3 regions of the Paenibacillus sp. MDMC362 genome follow, and region 3 is predicted to be linked to each of the others. Evidence: riboswitches for the same ligand, from Rfam matches in the RefSeq annotation. Region 3 holds a riboswitch; each other region holds the start of a gene.
The links. Region 3 has a riboswitch for ZMP and ZTP ahead of rpiB (ribose 5-phosphate isomerase B). Riboswitches for the same ligand answer to the same signal wherever they lie in the genome.

Region 1: linked by a shared signal. The riboswitch ahead of purT (phosphoribosylglycinamide formyltransferase 2) and the one ahead of rpiB (ribose 5-phosphate isomerase B) in region 3 are both predicted to bind ZMP and ZTP.
Region 2: linked by a shared signal. The riboswitch ahead of DP091_RS26340 (bifunctional 5,10-methylenetetrahydrofolate dehydrogenase/5,10-methenyltetrahydrofolate cyclohydrolase) and the one ahead of rpiB (ribose 5-phosphate isomerase B) in region 3 are both predicted to bind ZMP and ZTP.

The regions. Positions count from the first base shown of each region.
Region 1 covers NZ_QLYT01000018.1:9,293-15,302, forward strand. Annotated here, with positions in the region: gene DP091_RS09720 (MATE family efflux transporter) at 1-694, opposite strand, end outside; gene purT (phosphoribosylglycinamide formyltransferase 2) at 991-2,151, opposite strand; ZMP/ZTP riboswitch at 2,237-2,317, opposite strand; gene DP091_RS09730 (LysR family transcriptional regulator) at 2,381-3,256, opposite strand; gene dapA (4-hydroxy-tetrahydrodipicolinate synthase) at 3,368-4,261, shown strand; gene DP091_RS09740 (PAS domain-containing sensor histidine kinase) at 4,511-5,950, shown strand; gene DP091_RS31800 (hypothetical protein) at 5,977-6,010, shown strand, end outside.
Region 2 covers NZ_QLYT01000063.1:4,880-10,889, reverse strand. Annotated here, with positions in the region: gene DP091_RS26350 (glycoside hydrolase family 32 protein) at 1-418, opposite strand, end outside; gene DP091_RS26345 (LacI family DNA-binding transcriptional regulator) at 600-1,592, opposite strand; gene DP091_RS26340 (bifunctional 5,10-methylenetetrahydrofolate dehydrogenase/5,10-methenyltetrahydrofolate cyclohydrolase) at 1,889-2,737, opposite strand; ZMP/ZTP riboswitch at 2,803-2,882, opposite strand; gene DP091_RS26335 (permease) at 3,039-4,049, shown strand; gene DP091_RS26330 (TIGR03943 family putative permease subunit) at 4,147-5,121, shown strand; gene DP091_RS26325 (CobW family GTP-binding protein) at 5,118-6,010, shown strand, end outside.
Region 3 covers NZ_QLYT01000035.1:12,389-18,398, reverse strand. Annotated here, with positions in the region: gene DP091_RS17845 (L-threonylcarbamoyladenylate synthase) at 1-1,105, shown strand, start outside; gene DP091_RS17840 (manganese efflux pump MntP) at 1,188-1,751, shown strand; gene DP091_RS17835 (low molecular weight protein arginine phosphatase) at 1,805-2,398, shown strand; ZMP/ZTP riboswitch at 2,484-2,565, shown strand; gene rpiB (ribose 5-phosphate isomerase B) at 2,680-3,144, shown strand; gene DP091_RS17825 (TIGR01440 family protein) at 3,227-3,811, shown strand; gene DP091_RS17820 (serine hydroxymethyltransferase) at 3,901-5,151, shown strand; gene upp (uracil phosphoribosyltransferase) at 5,496-6,010, shown strand, end outside.

The sequences.
Region 1 (6,010 bases), on a different contig from region 3:
TAAACTTCCAATCGATGGACCAATCGGCATTCTTAAACTGCAGAAGCGGAACCTTTTTATGAATGTATAACAAGCAGAGCAGGCAGGAGAACAGCTGCGATATTACCGTGGCAAGCCCCGCTCCGGCTACTCCCATCTTAAATACGAGAATAAATAACAGGTCGAGTACGATGTTCAGAATGCTTGCGACCACCAAGAATAGAAGCGGTGTCCGACTGTCCCCAAGCGCTCTGAGCAGGTTCGCCAGCAGGTTGAACAGCACGGCTGCGCCAACACCCCAGTTAATGACGATTAAATACGAATAAGCATCATCCAGAATTTCCGCCGGCGTGTTCATCATGACGAGGACAGGCCTTGTGAATATGACACTCACAATGGTCAGAACAACCGTGAATACAAGGCTAATCCATATACTCGTTCCCACGCTTTTGCGAACGCCCGCGATATCCTTGGCGCCAAAACGCTGCGCCGTTATGATGGATAAACCTGCCGTCAAGCCTTGGGCAAAGCCAATGACAAAAAACAAAATACTTCCCGTCGATCCGACTGCCGCAAGTGCGTTCACACCAATGGTGCGCCCCACAATCAGGGTATCCGCCATATTATAAAATTGTTGGAAAATATTTCCGATCAAAAGCGGGATCGTAAACATGATGATCAGCTTGATCGGACTTCCTTGCGTCATGTCTCTCATGTAGATTCTCCTATGCCGTCATAAACGTTTTCTCATCTATTTATTTTGATAATATAACGATTTAACTGTGCCTATATAGAGCAGCACCTTGAAAACATTATAATGGGTGAAGGTCGTTTGTATTCTTGTGTATCTTATCATGAAAGAACATAAATTTCTGCATATTTATCATCCAAAATCATAACGATACCAATTCCCTATGGTCTGAACGGTTCACACCGGATTTTGATCGGCGAAGTCATTTCAATAAAAAAAGATCAACCGGCAAATCGGCTGACCTTTTGAGTCGGGATTGTTTATGCTTCTTCAACAGCTAGCTTATCCAGAGCCTGCTTCGCACGCACCCGCGCTTCCTCTACTGTGCCGGCGGTTGACAACGCAACTGCGACTCGTCTTCCAACCTTGGTCACCGGTTTCCCAAAAATGCGCAGCTGCGTATTCGGAACAGCCAGTGCTTGCTCGGCACCGGTAATTGTGTAGTTCTCCAGCTCTCGCGCTGCTTTCAGCGGACGGCTGGCTCCCGGCGTTATCAATTCGATCTCCGGGATCGGAAACCCAAGAATGGCACGGACGTGAAGCGCGAACTCAGATAAATTTTGCGTCACCAGCGTAACCAAGCCGGTATCATGCGGTCGCGGAGACACCTCGCTAAAATACACTTTATCCGCGGCAAGGAACAATTCAACACCAAACAATCCATATCCGCCAAGCTCGTCGGTAATCGTCCTTGCAATATATTTAGCTTCCTCCACTTGCTCTTCGGACATGTTGTGCGGCTGCCAGGATTCGATATAGTCCCCGCTCTCCTGAATATGACCGATTGGCGCACAGAAGCTTGTGCCATTGACGGAGCGAACGGTCAGAAGCGTGATCTCTGACTGGAATGCAATGAATTCCTCAATGATCACTCTGCCGTTCTGCACGCGGCCGCCTTCCATGGCGATGTTCCAGCAGGACTCGATGTCCCCTTCTAAGCGGCATACACTCTGGCCTTTGCCTGAAGAACTCATCAGCGGTTTAATTACGCACGGAAAACCCATGTCCAGGACAGCCCGTTTAAACTCCTCATAAGTATCGGCAAATCGATAGCCCGCAGTAGGCAGTCCCAACTCCTCGGAAGCCAACCGGCGAATCCCTTCACGATCCATCGTAAGCTTCGCAGCTCTGGCAGTTGGAATAACCCGGTACCCCTCTTCCTCCAGTCTAACCAGCTCCGAAGTAGCGAGCGCCTCGATTTCGGGTACGATCAGGTCCGGCTTCTCCAGCTCAATGATGGCGCGTAATTTCTCCCTATCCAGCATATCGATGACATGGCTGTGATCGGCAACATGCATGGCCGGAGCGTCGGCATAACGATCGACGGCTACGGTTTCAACACCCAGTCTTTGGGCCTCAATCACGACTTCTTTTCCCAGTTCTCCCGATCCTAGCAGCAGTATTTTCTTCGTTTTTAACATCGTTGTTTTATCCCCTTTTCGTAGTTTCAGAGACTTATAAAAAAAAGCAGAAAATAATAAAGAGGTAAGGAAAATAAGCTTCCCTTACCTCTGCCCAGGCGTACGGCCGTCGTCATCTGTGTGCTCCCTCATGGTCCCCCATGCTACGCCAGTCACACACAAACCTATACATTGTTATTTAAATCATACTTAATCTTCCCGTTAATTGCAATATCACCGTTAGGCGACATCAGGATTTAGACTTCAGCATATCGATTGTATCCTTCAGCGATTGCGACAGCCACTTCTTGGGGTGGATTACCAACTGAATGTCCAGTTGAATGTCAGAATGGGCAAAGGGAAGAATCGCAAGCTCACCACGCCTGATTTCCTCCTCTGCTACCATCTGTGGCAATAATGAAATACCTGTACCGGACATCACATATCTCTTGATCGCCTCTGGATTGCCCAATTCCAGGCCTATTCGCATTGGAACTCCGCTGGCACGCAGCACCTTTTCCAACATCATGCGATAATTACAGCTATCCTCGGGCATAATCCATTCGGCATCTGCCAGGTGTTCTAACTCTATGACGGGTTCAACACGAAGGGGATGATCCGGATGGACAATCAGCAGGAGGGGTTCTTCCCGAATGGGGATCCAATTCAAGGAGGAATCCTCCGGTTTATGATCCAAAATAAGACCGAGATCGTACTCGCCCTCTCTCACCTTACTGAGGATGCTATCTTCACGATCCGGTTGTAAGCGGATGACAAGATCCTCATGCCTTTGTTTCAGTTTGTGAATGACGGACGGAAGAAAATAAGCGGCCAGCGAATCTATCGTTCCGATCGATAAAGTTCCTCCACCTTGCTTGGTCAGCTTTTCCTTCGACTGCTGGAACAGATCCAGCATTTGAACGGCATACTTGAACAGCTCCTCGCCGGACTTCGTCAGGCGCAAGCCTCTGCCATATCGCTCGAACAGCTTGACGCCGTATTCCTTCTCCAGCTTTTGAATCTGGGTGGTTACACTGGATTGGGCATAACCCAACACATCCGCGGCTTTCGTAAAGCTCTGGCGAATCGCAACCTCTCTGAAGGTATGCAGATAAATAAGTTCCATCGCTGTCTCCTTATCAATAATATTGATAATAATTATCTATTATTATAGATAACTCCGATTTTATTTCCTATGTTAAAGTATAGCCATCACTCACGAATTGGAGGAAAGATTATGCTGAGTCAGCAAGAACTGCATGGCGTGTATGTTCCAGTGATCACTCCCTTTACACAGGATTACGAACTGGATCTTCCGTCTTATCATCGTTATTTAAAGAATTTGTTATCCTGTGATATTCAGGGATTGGTTATCAACGGAACGACCGGTGAAGCGCCCACTGTAGCTTGGAAGGAAGTCGTACAGATCGTGGAAGAAACACGGAGGAGTCTGGACGAACGACGATTGCCGCTCATCATTGGTACCGGTACGAACGATACGGTATCCAGTATGAAGCGAACGGAACTGGCTGGCCAGATCGGTGCTGATGCGGTATTGGTCGTCACGCCGTATTACAGTCGCCCTTCGATCGACGGCATCCTCCATCATTTTCGAAGGGTGGCCGAAATCGGAATCCCCGTTATTTTATACGAGGTTCCTTCGCGTACCGGAATCCGGCTACCTGTTGATGCCATAAGAAGAATCATGGAGATACCCGGGGTGATCGGGATGAAAGACAGCACGGCAAGCACAGAGCTTTTGAGAAGCTTATCCCCATACGATACGAAGCCCGTTCTATGCGGTAATGATGCTCTCTTTTATGAAATGCTTGTTCATGGAGCCTCTGGTGGTATACTGGCGTCGGCTAATATGAATACCGAGGATTTCCTTCAGGTGTTTCGATTAGCAGCCCAAGGGAATTTCTTCTGTTCCGAGGTCGAGTTTAACAAGCTGTTTCCCTATATTCAAAAGCTGTTCGAAGAGTCGAATCCTGCTCCGCTTAAATGGCTGCTTGCCAATCAGGGCATCATCTCGTCGGACTCCCTCCGATTGCCTATGGGACCCATAACGGATGAGCTTAAGCAATCTCTGGCTCATGAGATTCATAATCTGAAAAAAACGGTTCTTTAATAACAGCTGTGTCTCTTCGGAAAGGCAAGGTATTCCTCCTGCCTTGCCTTTCTTGAGCTATGTATGTCATGACCATAAATGCACCGCTCATTTTCTTTCTTTTCTATGACATGTGATAGATTATCTTGAGTTTCGTCATAACTTGAAGCTAAGTTAAGATCTATCGCTTTAAAGGATTGATGTATGATAAGGTCCAACATATAATATGGATAAATTCATTCCTGTCAGATATTTGAAAGGAGACTTGCTGTGCTGCCCTATTCCAACCCTAATCATGATTTTGCCTTTGAGCAAGCCGTAATCGGAATGGCACTGATATCGCTTGATGGTTCGATTCTTAAGGTCAATTCGGCACTAAGTGATCTATTGGGATATTCACAGCAGGAGTTAACTGCCGGGGCGCCACAAGAAGATAGCAGCATCCGCGCATTATTGAATCAAGTGATTTGGAATGCGAGGACCGCTCAAGATCATCCGCCGCTCCCAGCTAGATTTGAATATGTTTATCACCATCCGTCCAATCGTGAAGTATATCTCAGTATATGCACCATGCTGCAGGAGTTGGATCAGCGTCGCCGTGGCTACTTGGTGCAGTTTGAAGATCGAACACTGCTGAGACAACTCATGAAACAGCTTGAGCTGAAGGAACAGAAGCTTACTGAGGAGGAAAACGCATTTCTCCAGCTTATGGAAGGGCTTCCTCTCTCCGTGTTCATAACCAAGAAGAGCATTATACACTACGTAAATGCTGCAGCGCTCAGGCTCATTAACGCGACTCACCCCCGTGACATTCTGGGAATATCCACGGATGTGATCGTCGATGTGTCGGACCATAACAAACTGATGAAACGCAGGGCAAAATATGCCGAAAGCGGAGAGATCGGAAGCGTCGATTATCTGATACGCTGTTTAGACGGGCAGGAGAAAATGGTCACGGGATTCACGTTGATCATAAATTATGAAGGCGAGAAAGCGGCAGTCGGGATCTTTAAAGACATCACAGAGCAGCAGATGGAAGAGGATCGGGTGATGCAATCCGAGAAGCTGACCACCGCCGGCCAGTTGGCCGCCGGCATTGCCCATGAAATTCGGAATCCCTTAACTTCGATTAACGGATTCGTAAAATTGCTGCGATCTGCGGAACGCAGCAACGAGCTCTATTTTGAAATCATTGAATCGGAGCTCAAACGCATCGAGCTCATTGTCAATGAACTTCTGGTGCTCTCGAAACCGCAGAGCGTCCATGTCAGCGGACCCATCGACGTGTTTGCCATTATGGAACAGATCATTACGCTTATGAAGGTTCAAGCAGCCCTCAAAAATATCGAGATCATCCCTCATTATCCAATGGCACCAGTCTTCGTCCAGGGTGAAGTAAACCAGCTCAAGCAAGTGTTCATCAACCTGCTGAAAAATGCCATGGAAGCGATGAATCAAGGCGGAACCATTACCTTGGACATTTTGCATAACGCTCAAGAGGTTCAAATCATCGTGCAGGACGAAGGGATTGGCATGACGCAGGAGCAAATCCAATCCCTGGGACAGCCCTTTGTTACGACCAAAGACACCGGGACGGGACTCGGACTGATGATTACCAAGAACATTATTCATAATCATGGCGGTACGATGAACGTCGAGAGCGTACCCGACCATGGGACAACCTTTACGATCCATTTACCGGCTTTATAACGCATACATATATCGGAGGAAAAGGCATGGACAATCAGGAACCACAAACACATAAACAAT
Region 2 (6,010 bases), on a different contig from region 3:
TCATCACGGCCATGCATTGATAAGATTGCCTGTTCCATTCCTCATCCCGCGCATTTCCGGTATACATCAGATACAGTTTGCCGTCTTTCACGATTCCGCTGCCCGAATAAGCGCCATAAGCATCCTGCGAGTGGCCAGGTTCAATGGCGATGCCTCGGTTTTGCCAATGCACCAGGTCTTTCGAGGATGTATGGTACCAGTATTTCAAGCCGTGATACGTACCCAGCGGAAACCATTGGTAAAATAAGTGATATTCCCCGTTATAATAAGAAAACCCGTTAGGGTCATTCAGCAAGCCCATGATGGGCTGTACGTGAAACCTCTGCCTCCATTCGCTTAATTTCACTTTCTCCCTTAGGGAGGAAAGCTCTTCGGGAGAAGCCTGATCCAGGCGTCGGTATTTCTGTTCTCTGTCCATATCTCTTCTCCTTATAAATGGGCTTACTAAAAAAATCAAACGGTTCATGCTATCCATGAACATCTGCCTAACTCACCTATAGTGGAACCGGTTCCAATAAGGAGTAAAAATAATGAACACAGCTCCAATACCAAGCAAATGCAGTATTGGAACCGGTTCCGCTTTTTTCAGTATAAAATACCTATTTTAGATTGTCAACGCTTTCGCGATGAATCATATCGCAGCTCATAACCGTCAGAAAATCCACAGGCTCGTCGTTGACCAGCTTCATAATATGCTGTGCGGCGAGATGACCCGCTTGGGAATATCCATATTTAACCGTTGTCAATCCAGGATGAATCACCTCGGTTACGTCGTATCCGCCAAATCCGGTAACGGAGAGTTCGTTAGGAATTTGAATGCCCTTCATATGTGCCGCTTTCATAACGCCTAACGCAATGTTGTCCGTTGCGCAGACCACGGCAGTTGGCATCGTTCGGTTCGATTCAAAAATGGACCATGCGGTCTTTACACCATCCGACATCTTAAATCCACTCTCATAGAGATCCGCTTCCGCCTCACTGTACTCGCTTACCGCTTTCAGAAACCCCTCCTTCCGCTGAACTCCGACAGCAACGTCTTGTTCCGTCACCCCGATATAGGCAATATGGCGATGTCCCTTGGACAGCACATATCGGCCCATGTCATAGCCTGCGGCATAGTCGTTATAAATCATGCTGTGAACATCCTTATGCTGCTGTCCTAACAGGATGACAGGGATGCCGATCTCTTGAATCGCGGCAAGATGGGTTTCCGTCACTTGAGTGGCAAATAAAATAATGCCAGATATTTTTTGCCTGGCGAGATCATACAGCGCTTCAATCTCCCTGGATAAGTCCTGGCTTGCATTGATAATAAGAAGCTGATAACCGTGTTTCCTTAACTCTTCATCCATGCCGGCAACGGTCTGGGATGCTGAGAATGAATCCAGACGCGGTACAATGGTGCCGATCATGCTGGTTTTCTTCGCTTTCAAGCTTTGTGCAAACGAATTCGGAATATAGCCGGTTTCCTGAATGACCAGCTCAATTTTTTGGCGTGTTGCATTGCTGACGGAGCCTCCGTTTAAGAAACGGGAGACCGTGCTTTTGGCGACTCCGGCTTTTTTGGCAATATCTGCAATCGTGTTCTTCATTCGGTGCTCCCGAGAGCCGCTTGCGGCGCTGCAACGAACAGATGGTCCTCCACAGCTCCTAGTTGGGCAGTACAATGGATCATGTTTCGTTTGTGCATGAATCTCTCCCCTTCGTTTCGCTTTTTTCCTAACTATACCATGACGTCCAGGAATCCGTGAAATGGGGACTCCAAGCCTATTATGGCAGGAACCATATCTTTTCCAAGTTCCAGGCTCTTGCTAGAAAGTAAACGATTCGAAGGGGACAATTCATCGGCGCACCCTTCATTCATAAACAAATGGTCTATGGATTTCCCTTAGGCTTGCACGGTTCGCTCGGCCGATTCGACGGTATGCTTCAGCAATGTAGCAATCGTAACGGGGCCGACACCTGCCGGTACCGGTGTAATCGCAGATGCCACCTTTGCGCAGGCTTCATAATCGCAGTCGCCGATATTCCCTTTATTGTAGCCGGCATCCAATACAACGGCTCCCGGCTTAATCCAGTTCCCCTGAATGAAATTAGGCTTGCCTACGGCCGCAACCACGATATCCGCCTGGGACACAAGCTCCCCGAGGTTCTTCGTTCTCGAGTGGCAGATCGTAACGGTAGCATTGCGATTGAGCAGCATCATTGATACCGGCTTACCCAGAATCGGACTGCGTCCGACCACCACGGCATGCTTCCCTTCGATCGGCAGATCATAATAATCCATAATCGCAATAATCGCGGCAGGCGTACAAGACGGATAATCGGCAAAACCAAACGCATTTTGCGAGAAACCGAGCGTGGTCACACCATCCACGTCTTTTTCAATGGCTATGGCATCAAAAGCCGCCCGTTCATCGATATGATGCGGCACCGGATGCTGGAGCAGAATACCGTGGACATTCGGATCCTCGTTCAGCTCTTGTATCGCGGCGAGCAGCTCCTCGGTCGATGTCGATGTCTCCAGCACCACTTTCTTGGATATGATGCCAAGGCGCTCGCAAGCATTTCCCTTCATCCGCACATAGGTCGCCGAAGCTGGATCATCGCCAACTAGAATCGTTGCCAGACAAGGCGTTATCCCGTGCTGCTTCAATTCCTGTACCTTCACCGCCAGCTTATCCTTAATATCATCGGATACCTTTTTTCCATCCAAAATTACGGGTTCCTTACTCATGCTAATCCGCTCCTTCGCCATTGTATTAAAAAACATAAAGAGGCAAGGCGACTGATCGTCTCCTTACCTCTTGCCCAGGCGTACGGCATATGATCCTATGTGCTCCCTCTTGGTACCCCAAGCTACGCCAGTAACACACAGATAACTTTTTTAAATATACCACGACTTTGGACTTCGCGCTACCGGTCATGAAGTTGACGTGTTAAATCGTAATTCTTTTGATTAATTTGCAAGAATCTAGTATGTTGCCGATGGTACAAGCATAGAATGTCCTAAGAACAATTCGCTCCAGGAGGCCCGAATGAAAAATCCGGTAATCTTCAAAATGCTGCCCTTCATGATTCCGCTTGTCTTCGTGATACCGGTCTTGACGATATGGCTGCAGAACGATTCAGGTCTAATATCAAGCCGTGACATACAGCAGGTAAAAACGGTTTTTACGGGCATTTTCCTTGAGGCGCTTCCTTTTGTGCTGCTTGGAGTGCTGCTGTCGTCCCTTCTCCAGCTGTTCGTTAAAGAACAGTGGGTGCGTCGGATCACGCCCAAAAATCCGGTCATCGGCGTCCTGTTCGCTTCCATGCTGGGGATCGTTTTTCCCATCTGTGAATGCGGGATGATCCCGGTCGTCCGAAGATTGATGCTTAAGGGGATGCCTGCCTACATCGCTGTAACCTTTATTCTCAGCGGGCCTATCCTGAACCCCATTGTGTTCGCTGCGACGATCATGGCCTTCCGTTCACATCCCGAGGTAACGATCGGCCGGATGGGACTGGCTTTTGCAGTCGCGGTAACGGTAGGTTTGCTTGTCTATGTATTTTCTAGGAACAACCCGCTCAAGCGTTCCTTACAAGAGTTTTCCGAACAAAATTCGGCCGTTGGTCAACGCAAGCTGCACGAGCATCCCAAAACCTGGAGAAGTCTGTTTGTCCACGCCGGGGACGAATTGATCGAAATGGGCAAATACCTGGTTCTTGGCGCATTCCTGACAGCCTGCATCCAATCCTTCATTCCTAGAGAAGAGCTGCTGGCATTGGGGAACGGTCCCGCCGCTTCTTACCTGTTCATGATGGGGTTTGCTTTCATTCTGTCCCTCTGCTCGACTTCGGATGCATTTGTGGCATCGGCGTTCACGCACACCTTCACCGTAGGTCCGCTCGTATCCTTCCTCGTGCTCGGCCCGATGCTGGATTTCAAAAGCTTGCTTATGCTGTCGACTACTTTCAAGACTAAATTCGTGATCGGTTTAAGCCTGCTGGTGATGACGCTTGTCTTTATCGGCTCTGTAGCCGTCAACGCACTCTTGGGTGGATAGCTGCCTAAGGATAAAAGATTGACGAAAAACCAAACGAGATTACCGGGACCGTGTAGGATCATCAGGTATCCGCTTGAGATTGGAGGTGATTGGGAGAATGAAGTCCAGTTTGAGGATACGGATTCACTATATGCTCCGGTCGCTGCTTGTTGCGGCTCTCGCCGCTTATATCATGCATCTGAATGCTTCAGATTCGCTCGAATATTACCTTGCGCCTCATATGCAGACCCTGCTGCTTCTCTGCCCGGTTCCCTTGTTGTTCATTGCATTCGGAATGATGTGGCATTCTCTTTCGGGCGATTCCGGAGAGGTGTGTGATTGCGAGCACCCTCTGCCTACCGGCCTTGTCAAAAACGTAACGGTATACGGGTTATTCTCGGTGCCGCTGCTGTTTGGCCTGCTCCTGCCGGACCAAGCCTTGGGCAGCGATATGGCATCCAAAAAAGGAATGATCTACACCTATCCGAATCCCGATGTACGGCGTAAAACCGATGACCGCAACACGTCCGCCTTTTCAGGGACGGATAATCGATTACCCGGTTTGGATCAAGGGGCAGATGAAAATATCGCTTTGAACGAACGATTCGTTGCCAAGGACATCTATAGTGTGGAGTTTGCAGAGCTTGCCAAGCGCTTATATTCGCTGCCCGTCATTAAGGTAGAACCGGACATTTTCTCGGAAACTGTCGGGGCCATGGATATGTACAAGGAGCATTTTCAAGGAAAAACCATCTCGGTGCAAGGTTTCGTCTTCCGCGACGGACATATGAATGAGGATACCTTTGCCGTCAGCCGATTCCTCGTGATGTGCTGCACCGCCGACGCCGTACCGTTCGGGGTTCTTGTGCGCGGCACGAATGCTGCGTCGTTCGCAAATGATACGTGGGTCCAGATTGATGGCACGATCCAGGTAGCCACCTTAAATGGTAAAGAGACTCTGCAAATTCAAGCGAAGCAGATTCAGCCGATCGAGCAGCCGGCATCCCCTTACATTTTCACGAATCCGGACTCCGTCGCAGAGTTTGACGAGCTGTATTCGATAACCCCGACCAAGGAGGTAACAAATAAATGAACAAGATACCCGTTGTATTGATAAGCGGATTTTTGGGAAGCGGCAAAACCACGCTGCTGCTCAGACTGCTGGAATATGCCGCCAAGCGGCAGTGGAGAACCGCCGTGCTTATGAATGAGATGGGCGAACAAGATGTGGATGGCGATACGGTTTCCGGCCAAATCCCCGATCTTCCGATTGAGAAGCTGCTCGACGGATGTATCTGCTGCACCAGGCGAGACGAGATGGGTCAAGCATTACAAACCCTGTTCGATCAGAAGCCGGATCTCATATTCATCGAAACGACCGGCGTGGCGAATCCTGAACAGATTCTTGAGGATCTGCAGGATCCGTCCCTGGCTGATCGAATCTCAATCCAGCGCAAAATTGCCTTGGCCGACTGCAGCAAATTCCTCGAGTACAACAGCTTCTTTGCATCCAGTCGTGAACTGGTGCGCACCCTGCGGGGACAGATTAGCTTCGCGGATATGATTATCCTTAACAAGGCGGGGGAATGCGATGATAAACAGATCAACAAAGTCATGACCTCCATCAGAAAAATAAACACGGCGGCAAGTCTGGCCGTAACCGACTACAGCCGTTTGGATGAAAATGAAGTGTTTTCGACGCTACAGCTTCAGCTTGAGCCCTCTAAGGACCCGAGCCATTCGTTTCCACCTTCGCAAGGGAAGCCAGGGAATCTTGCGGATCGTACGCAAGACACACCGTTGACTAGTGATCACAGCAAGCATGCGCATCACCAGCCAGAGAGACCTGCCAATGACCACCATAGCCATCTGCACGGAGAAGAGTCTGGACACCGCAGCACATCCTTCACGGGCATGGATACTTTGACCTTATCTGCTCCATCCCCCTTCCCGCTTCAGTTGAGCGCGATCGAGACGTTTCT
Region 3 (6,010 bases):
TGCTGCAAATTCAACCCAGGTATGGCATGTATCGAACTCGCTGTCCAGGGAGAGCTTGAGTTTGGAGAGGGAGGCGAAGCAGGCCCTGCAGGAAGCGGGGCAGGTGCTGGAGCGGGGCGGAACGGTGGCTTTTCCGACGGAAACGGTCTACGGGCTTGGCGCAGATGCCGGTAACACGGAAGCGGTCGAGCGTGTGTTTGCCGCGAAGGGCCGGCCGTCGGACAATCCATTGATCGTGCATATTTCGGAGCTTACTCAGCTTGACGGTTTGGTCCGTCATGTGAATGAGACGGAAAGGGCGCTGATGGCAAGGTTCTGGCCTGGGCCGCTATCGCTGGTGCTGCCCGTTAAACCGGGCGCTGTATCCCCACGTGTGACGGCGGGGCTCGATACCGTTGCCGTGCGGATGCCGGATCACAACGTGGCGCTGGCTTTGATCAGCGCCGCCGGGCGTCCGCTGGCTGCGCCGAGCGCGAACCGATCCGGTCGGCCAAGCCCGACGCTGGCCAGCCATGTCCTGGAGGATTTGGCCGGGGCGATCGACGGCGTCCTCGACGGCGGCCCTGCCGGGGTGGGCGTCGAGTCGACGGTGGTGCAAGTCGGGGAAGACGGCGCCGTCACGGTGCTCCGCCCGGGCGGCGTCACGGCCGAGCAGCTTGCCGCCGTTGCGGCAAGCGTGCGGATGGACCCGGCGCTGCACCGCGCCGCCGGGGAGGCGGAGAGCCCGGCGCCGCGCTCGCCGGGCATGAAGTACACGCACTACGCACCGAAGGGTGCGATGTGCGTGGTGCAGGGCCCGCGTGCCGATGCGGTGTCGGCACGCATCGCGGCCGAGCTTGAGGCGGCTGCCAGGCGCGGGGAGGTGACCGGCGTGCTGTCATTCGACGAGCACATCGGTCACTACCGCGCGGACGTTGCCGTCTCGCTCGGCAGCCTGGCCGCGCCGGAGGAAGCGGCCCGCCGGCTGTACGCCGGCTTGCGCCGGTTCGATGACGAAGGCGCCACCTTCATCCTGGCCGAAGCATGTCCGGAACAAGGACTCGGGGCAGCCATCATGAACCGGCTGCTGAAGGCCGCGGGACACCACATCATCGATGTGAATTAAAGCTGCCGCATGAACGCTTTTGGCATGATTTCCACCTTGTCCGCATATGGTGTACAAGACCATGGGACTTGGGGGAATGGGCATGCTGGAGGCGTCTGTCCAATCGGGACAGCTTGCGGCGATTCTAATGATGGCGGTTGCTCTCGGACTGGACGCATTTTCGCTTGGAATCGGTGTTGGATTGAGAAGCGGTATGCGCTTAGGCCAAATGCTGGGCATCAGCTTCATGATCGCATTGTTTCATATGCTGATGCCGCTGCTGGGCTTATTTGCCGGCCGCTATGTTGGCATGTTACTGGGCCACGTTACAGGGCTTGCGGCCGGCGGGCTGCTGCTTTTGCTGGGCGGGCATATGATGTATAACGCCTGGCGTGGCGGAGAAGGACAGCGAATACAACCTACCGCATTTTTAGGCATGCTGCTGTTTTCGCTTAGCGTCAGCATCGACTCCTTCTCGGTAGGCGTTTCGCTCGGAATGTTTGTGGATGATGTGCTGTTTATCGTGACTTCCTTTGGGGTGGTGGGCGGTTTGCTGTCCATTCTCGGCTTGCTGCTTGGCCGTCAGGTAAGCAATAAGCTGGGGGAGTACGGCGAAATGCTCGGCGGACTAATTTTGGTTATCTTTGGCATCATGTTTATTTTTTGAAGCAATATTTGTTACAATAACCCCAAAGAACCTACGAACGGGAGGAACGGACCGTGAAAAATATATTGTTTGTCTGCACGGGAAACACCTGCCGCAGTCCAATGGCTGAAGGCATGCTGCGCAAGCTTGCCAAACAACGGGGCATTCCGCTGGAAACGAAGTCCGCCGGCGTCTCGGCCGTGGACGGAATGCCGGTGTCCCATCATACGGAATCCATACTGCGAGACCAGGATATCCAGGAACGCTTGGTGTCCAAGCCGTTGACCGCGAATCTGGTGGAGTGGGCAGACCTGATTCTGACGTTGACCCAGTCGCATAAGCAGTATGCTATAAGGCAATTTCCGTACGCCGCGGACAAGATGCACACGCTGAAAGAGTTTGTTGAGGATGACCGCCGGGTGCTGGACGATCTGCGGGAGCAGGATAGTCTGTATGCAGCGCTTGAGCTGGCCAGGTCTCTGGGCCACGATGTCAGCGACCGTGACCGGGAGCGTCTGATCGAGCTGCGTCAACGCATCCCGAGCTTCGATATCTCCGATCCTTTCGGGGGCTCGCGGGAGGAATATGAAGCCACGGCCGCAGAGATACGGACGGCGTTGTTCCGTCTTTTGGACAAGCTCGAAGCGGATCGGCATAACTTAACCTAGCCTTTAGTGATATGAAGCCTGCCATTGGGCTAAAAAGCCACTTGCCTTTCGCATGGTATTGCTTTAAGATGAAGTTGAAAAACACATGATCCGGTGTAACTGGCGACGAAGTGGATGAAACCACGATGGAGCATCGGAATATACGGCCGGTCGCCTGGGCAAAGAGCATTTGGAGCACAATACGTGCGCCGACTGCTCTTTTTTCGTCTTTTGCGCCCGATTTGGGTTATAATGGAACAAGCTAAAACGCAAAAGCGAACATACGAGGGGGTTTTTGATAGATGAAAATTGCATTGGGTACGGATCATGCTGGCATTCGTCTGAAAGAGGAAATCGTGGAAGTCATTCGGGGTCTTGGACACGAGGTGGAGGATCTGGGCTGCGGCTGTTCCGACTCCGTGGATTATCCCGATTATGCCCTTCCGGTGTGCGAGAAGGTCGTCTCGGGTGAAGCGGACCGCGGCATCCTGATCTGCGGTACGGGGATCGGCATGAGCATTGCGGCCAACAAGGTGCCGGGCATTCGCTGCGCGCTGACACATGATGTGTTCTCAGCTAAAGCGACGCGCGAGCATAACGACAGCAACGTGATTGCGCTGGGCGAGCGTGTCGTCGGTCCTGGACTTGCTGGCGAAATCGTCAGCGCATGGCTGACGACGGATTTCAGTCATGGCGAGCGCCATGTCGGCCGCGTGAACAAGATCAAGGCCATCGAGGAGCGTTACCTGAAGAATGAATCGCGATAAGTGAACGCGCGTAATACAGCTGCAGCTATCGTGATAAGGGATTGAAGCATCTTCTGTGAAAAATCATCGGGAGGACTGTGACATGACGGATATCTCCAAGGTTTCCTTGAACGAACAGACAGCGCGTATTGTCCGCGAACTGGCCGAAGCGGCCGTCTTAGGGCCGGGTAAAGTGTTGGTCATCGGAGCCAGTACCAGTGAAGTGGTTGGGCGTCGAATCGGTACGGGCGGCGCTCTTGAAACGGCGCAGCAGCTCCTTCAGGGCATTGCCAAGGTCCAAACGGAATTCGGTTTCGCGGTGGCCTATCAATGCTGTGAGCATCTGAACCGTGCGCTTGCGATGGAACGCGAGCTGCTCGAGCGGCTGGGCTTGACGGAAGTGGCGGCAGTTCCCATTCCGGGTGCCGGCGGGTCGATGGCTTCCGCAGCTTACCGCAGCATGAAGGAGCCCTGCCTTGCGGAATCGATTGAAGCCCATGCCGGTGTTGATATCGGCGAGACGCTGATCGGCATGCATTTGCGGAGAGTGGCGGTTCCGTTCCGGCCGACCGAGCGCTATATCGGGGAGGCGCGTGTTACTGCGGCTTATACTCGCCCCAAGCTGATCGGCGGAGAACGTGCGGTGTACCGACTCGAGCAGAGGGATGATTCCACGCTGTGCGATTGATTCGATTGAGAACTCGCTTTTTTAAGGATGACTACTTGTAGTGTTAATTTTGCAAGAAAAAATAACGATTGATTTGGGAGGATATGAACATGATGGAACATTTGCGGAAGAGTGACCCGGCTGTATTGGAAGCGATGGATTTGGAGCTGAAGCGTCAACGCAGCAACATTGAGCTGATTGCCTCTGAGAATATTGTCAGCGAAGCGGTTATGGAAGCAATGGGGACGGTACTGACGAATAAATATGCGGAAGGCTACCCTGGCAAACGCTATTACGGTGGCTGTGAGCGTGTGGATATCGTGGAAGATATCGCCCGTGACCGCGCCAAAGAATTGTTCGGAGCCGAGCATGCCAACGTTCAGCCGCACTCCGGTGCCCAAGCGAACATGGCGGTATATTTGGCAGCGCTGAAGCCTGGAGATACCGTGCTCGGCATGAACCTGGCCCACGGCGGCCATTTGACTCACGGAAGCCCGGTTAACGCTTCCGGCCTTCTGTACAATTTCGTTGCCTACGGCGTGCAAGAAGACACGTTCCTTATCGATTACGACGAAGTCCGCAAAGCGGCATTCAAGCATCGCCCTCGTCTGATCGTCGCGGGTGCAAGTGCCTATCCTCGCATTATCGATTTTGAAAAGCTTGCTGCCATCGCGAACGACGTAGGCGCGTTGTTCATGGTGGACATGGCTCATATTGCAGGACTCGTTGCGGCAGGTCTTCATCCGAATCCGGTTCCGCATGCCCATTTTGTAACGACAACGACGCATAAGACCCTTCGCGGACCTCGCGGCGGTATGATTCTGTGCAAAAAAGCTTGGGCGCAAGCGATTGATAAAGCGGTATTCCCCGGCTCCCAAGGCGGACCGCTCATGCATGTGATTGCTTCCAAAGCCGTTGCGCTTGGCGAAGCCTTGGATCCGTCTTTCAAGACGTATGCAGAGAATGTCGTGAAGAACGCGAAAGTGCTGGCCGATACCCTGATCGAGGAAGGCCTGAACATCGTATCCGGCGGAACCGATAACCACCTGATGCTGGTGGATACCCGTAATCTGGACATCACCGGCAAAGACGCGGAGAAGGTTCTGGACTCCATCGGGATTACCGTGAACAAGAATGCCATCCCGTTTGATCCGACCAGTCCGTTCGTAACAAGTGGTATCCGTATTGGTACCCCTGCGGTTACTTCCCGCGGTATGGATGAACAAGCGATGGTGAAAATCGCGAAAATTATTGCCATGACTTTGAAGCAGCCGAAAGACGAGGCAACGCTTGAAAAAGCAGGCCGTTTGGTGGCTGAGCTTACCGATCAATACCCTCTCTATGCTGAAATGAAATATTAATCACAGTTTCCTTCGCATAAGAAGCCTATGATAAGAGGACCCCGCCTGATGCAGGTGGGGTCCTTTTTAGGCGCTATGAACATTCTGGCCAGATTGCCATGCTCTCATTTTCCCAATCAGGTCCTTTCGCGGTTAGCATCAATATAGGCGAGAATGGAAAACCTAGGTTCAGGACAGAAGAAGATCCGATTCCGTTATAAGGTCAAAAACTCATGGAATAAAACATGACCCGTGCAGGTGTCAATTGACTAGAGGGAATGATATAATAGACAGGATTTATGGAGCTCACAAATATTTACGCCCATATTGAAATAACATTTGTACTCAAACCGGAGGGACCAGACATGGGAAAATTGGTGATTTGTGATCACCCGTTGATTCAACACAAACTTACATTTATCCGTGATATGCGGACTAACACAAAAGACTTTCGCGAATTGGTAGACGAAGTCGCGACTTTGATGGCTTATGAAATTACGCGGGAGGTTCCTCTTGAATCGATATCCGTGCAGACGCCGGTCGCTGAAACCCAAGGGAAAGTCATTTCCGGCCGCATGCTCGGCTTGGTTCCGATCCTGCGCGCCGGTCTGGGCATGCTGGACGGCGTTGTCAAGCTGCTACCAGCGGCAAAGGTAGGGCATGTCGGGTTGTTCCGTGACCCTGAAACGCTTCAGCCTGTTGAATATTATACGAAGCTTCCAACCGATGTGACGGAACGGGAACTGATCGTCATTGATCCGATGCTCGCGACGGGCGGATCCGCTATCGCTGCGATCGACGTGCTGAAGAAACGCGGCTGTACCCAGATCAAGATGATGAACCTCGTGGCTGCACCGGAAGGTGTGAAGGCTGTCCATGA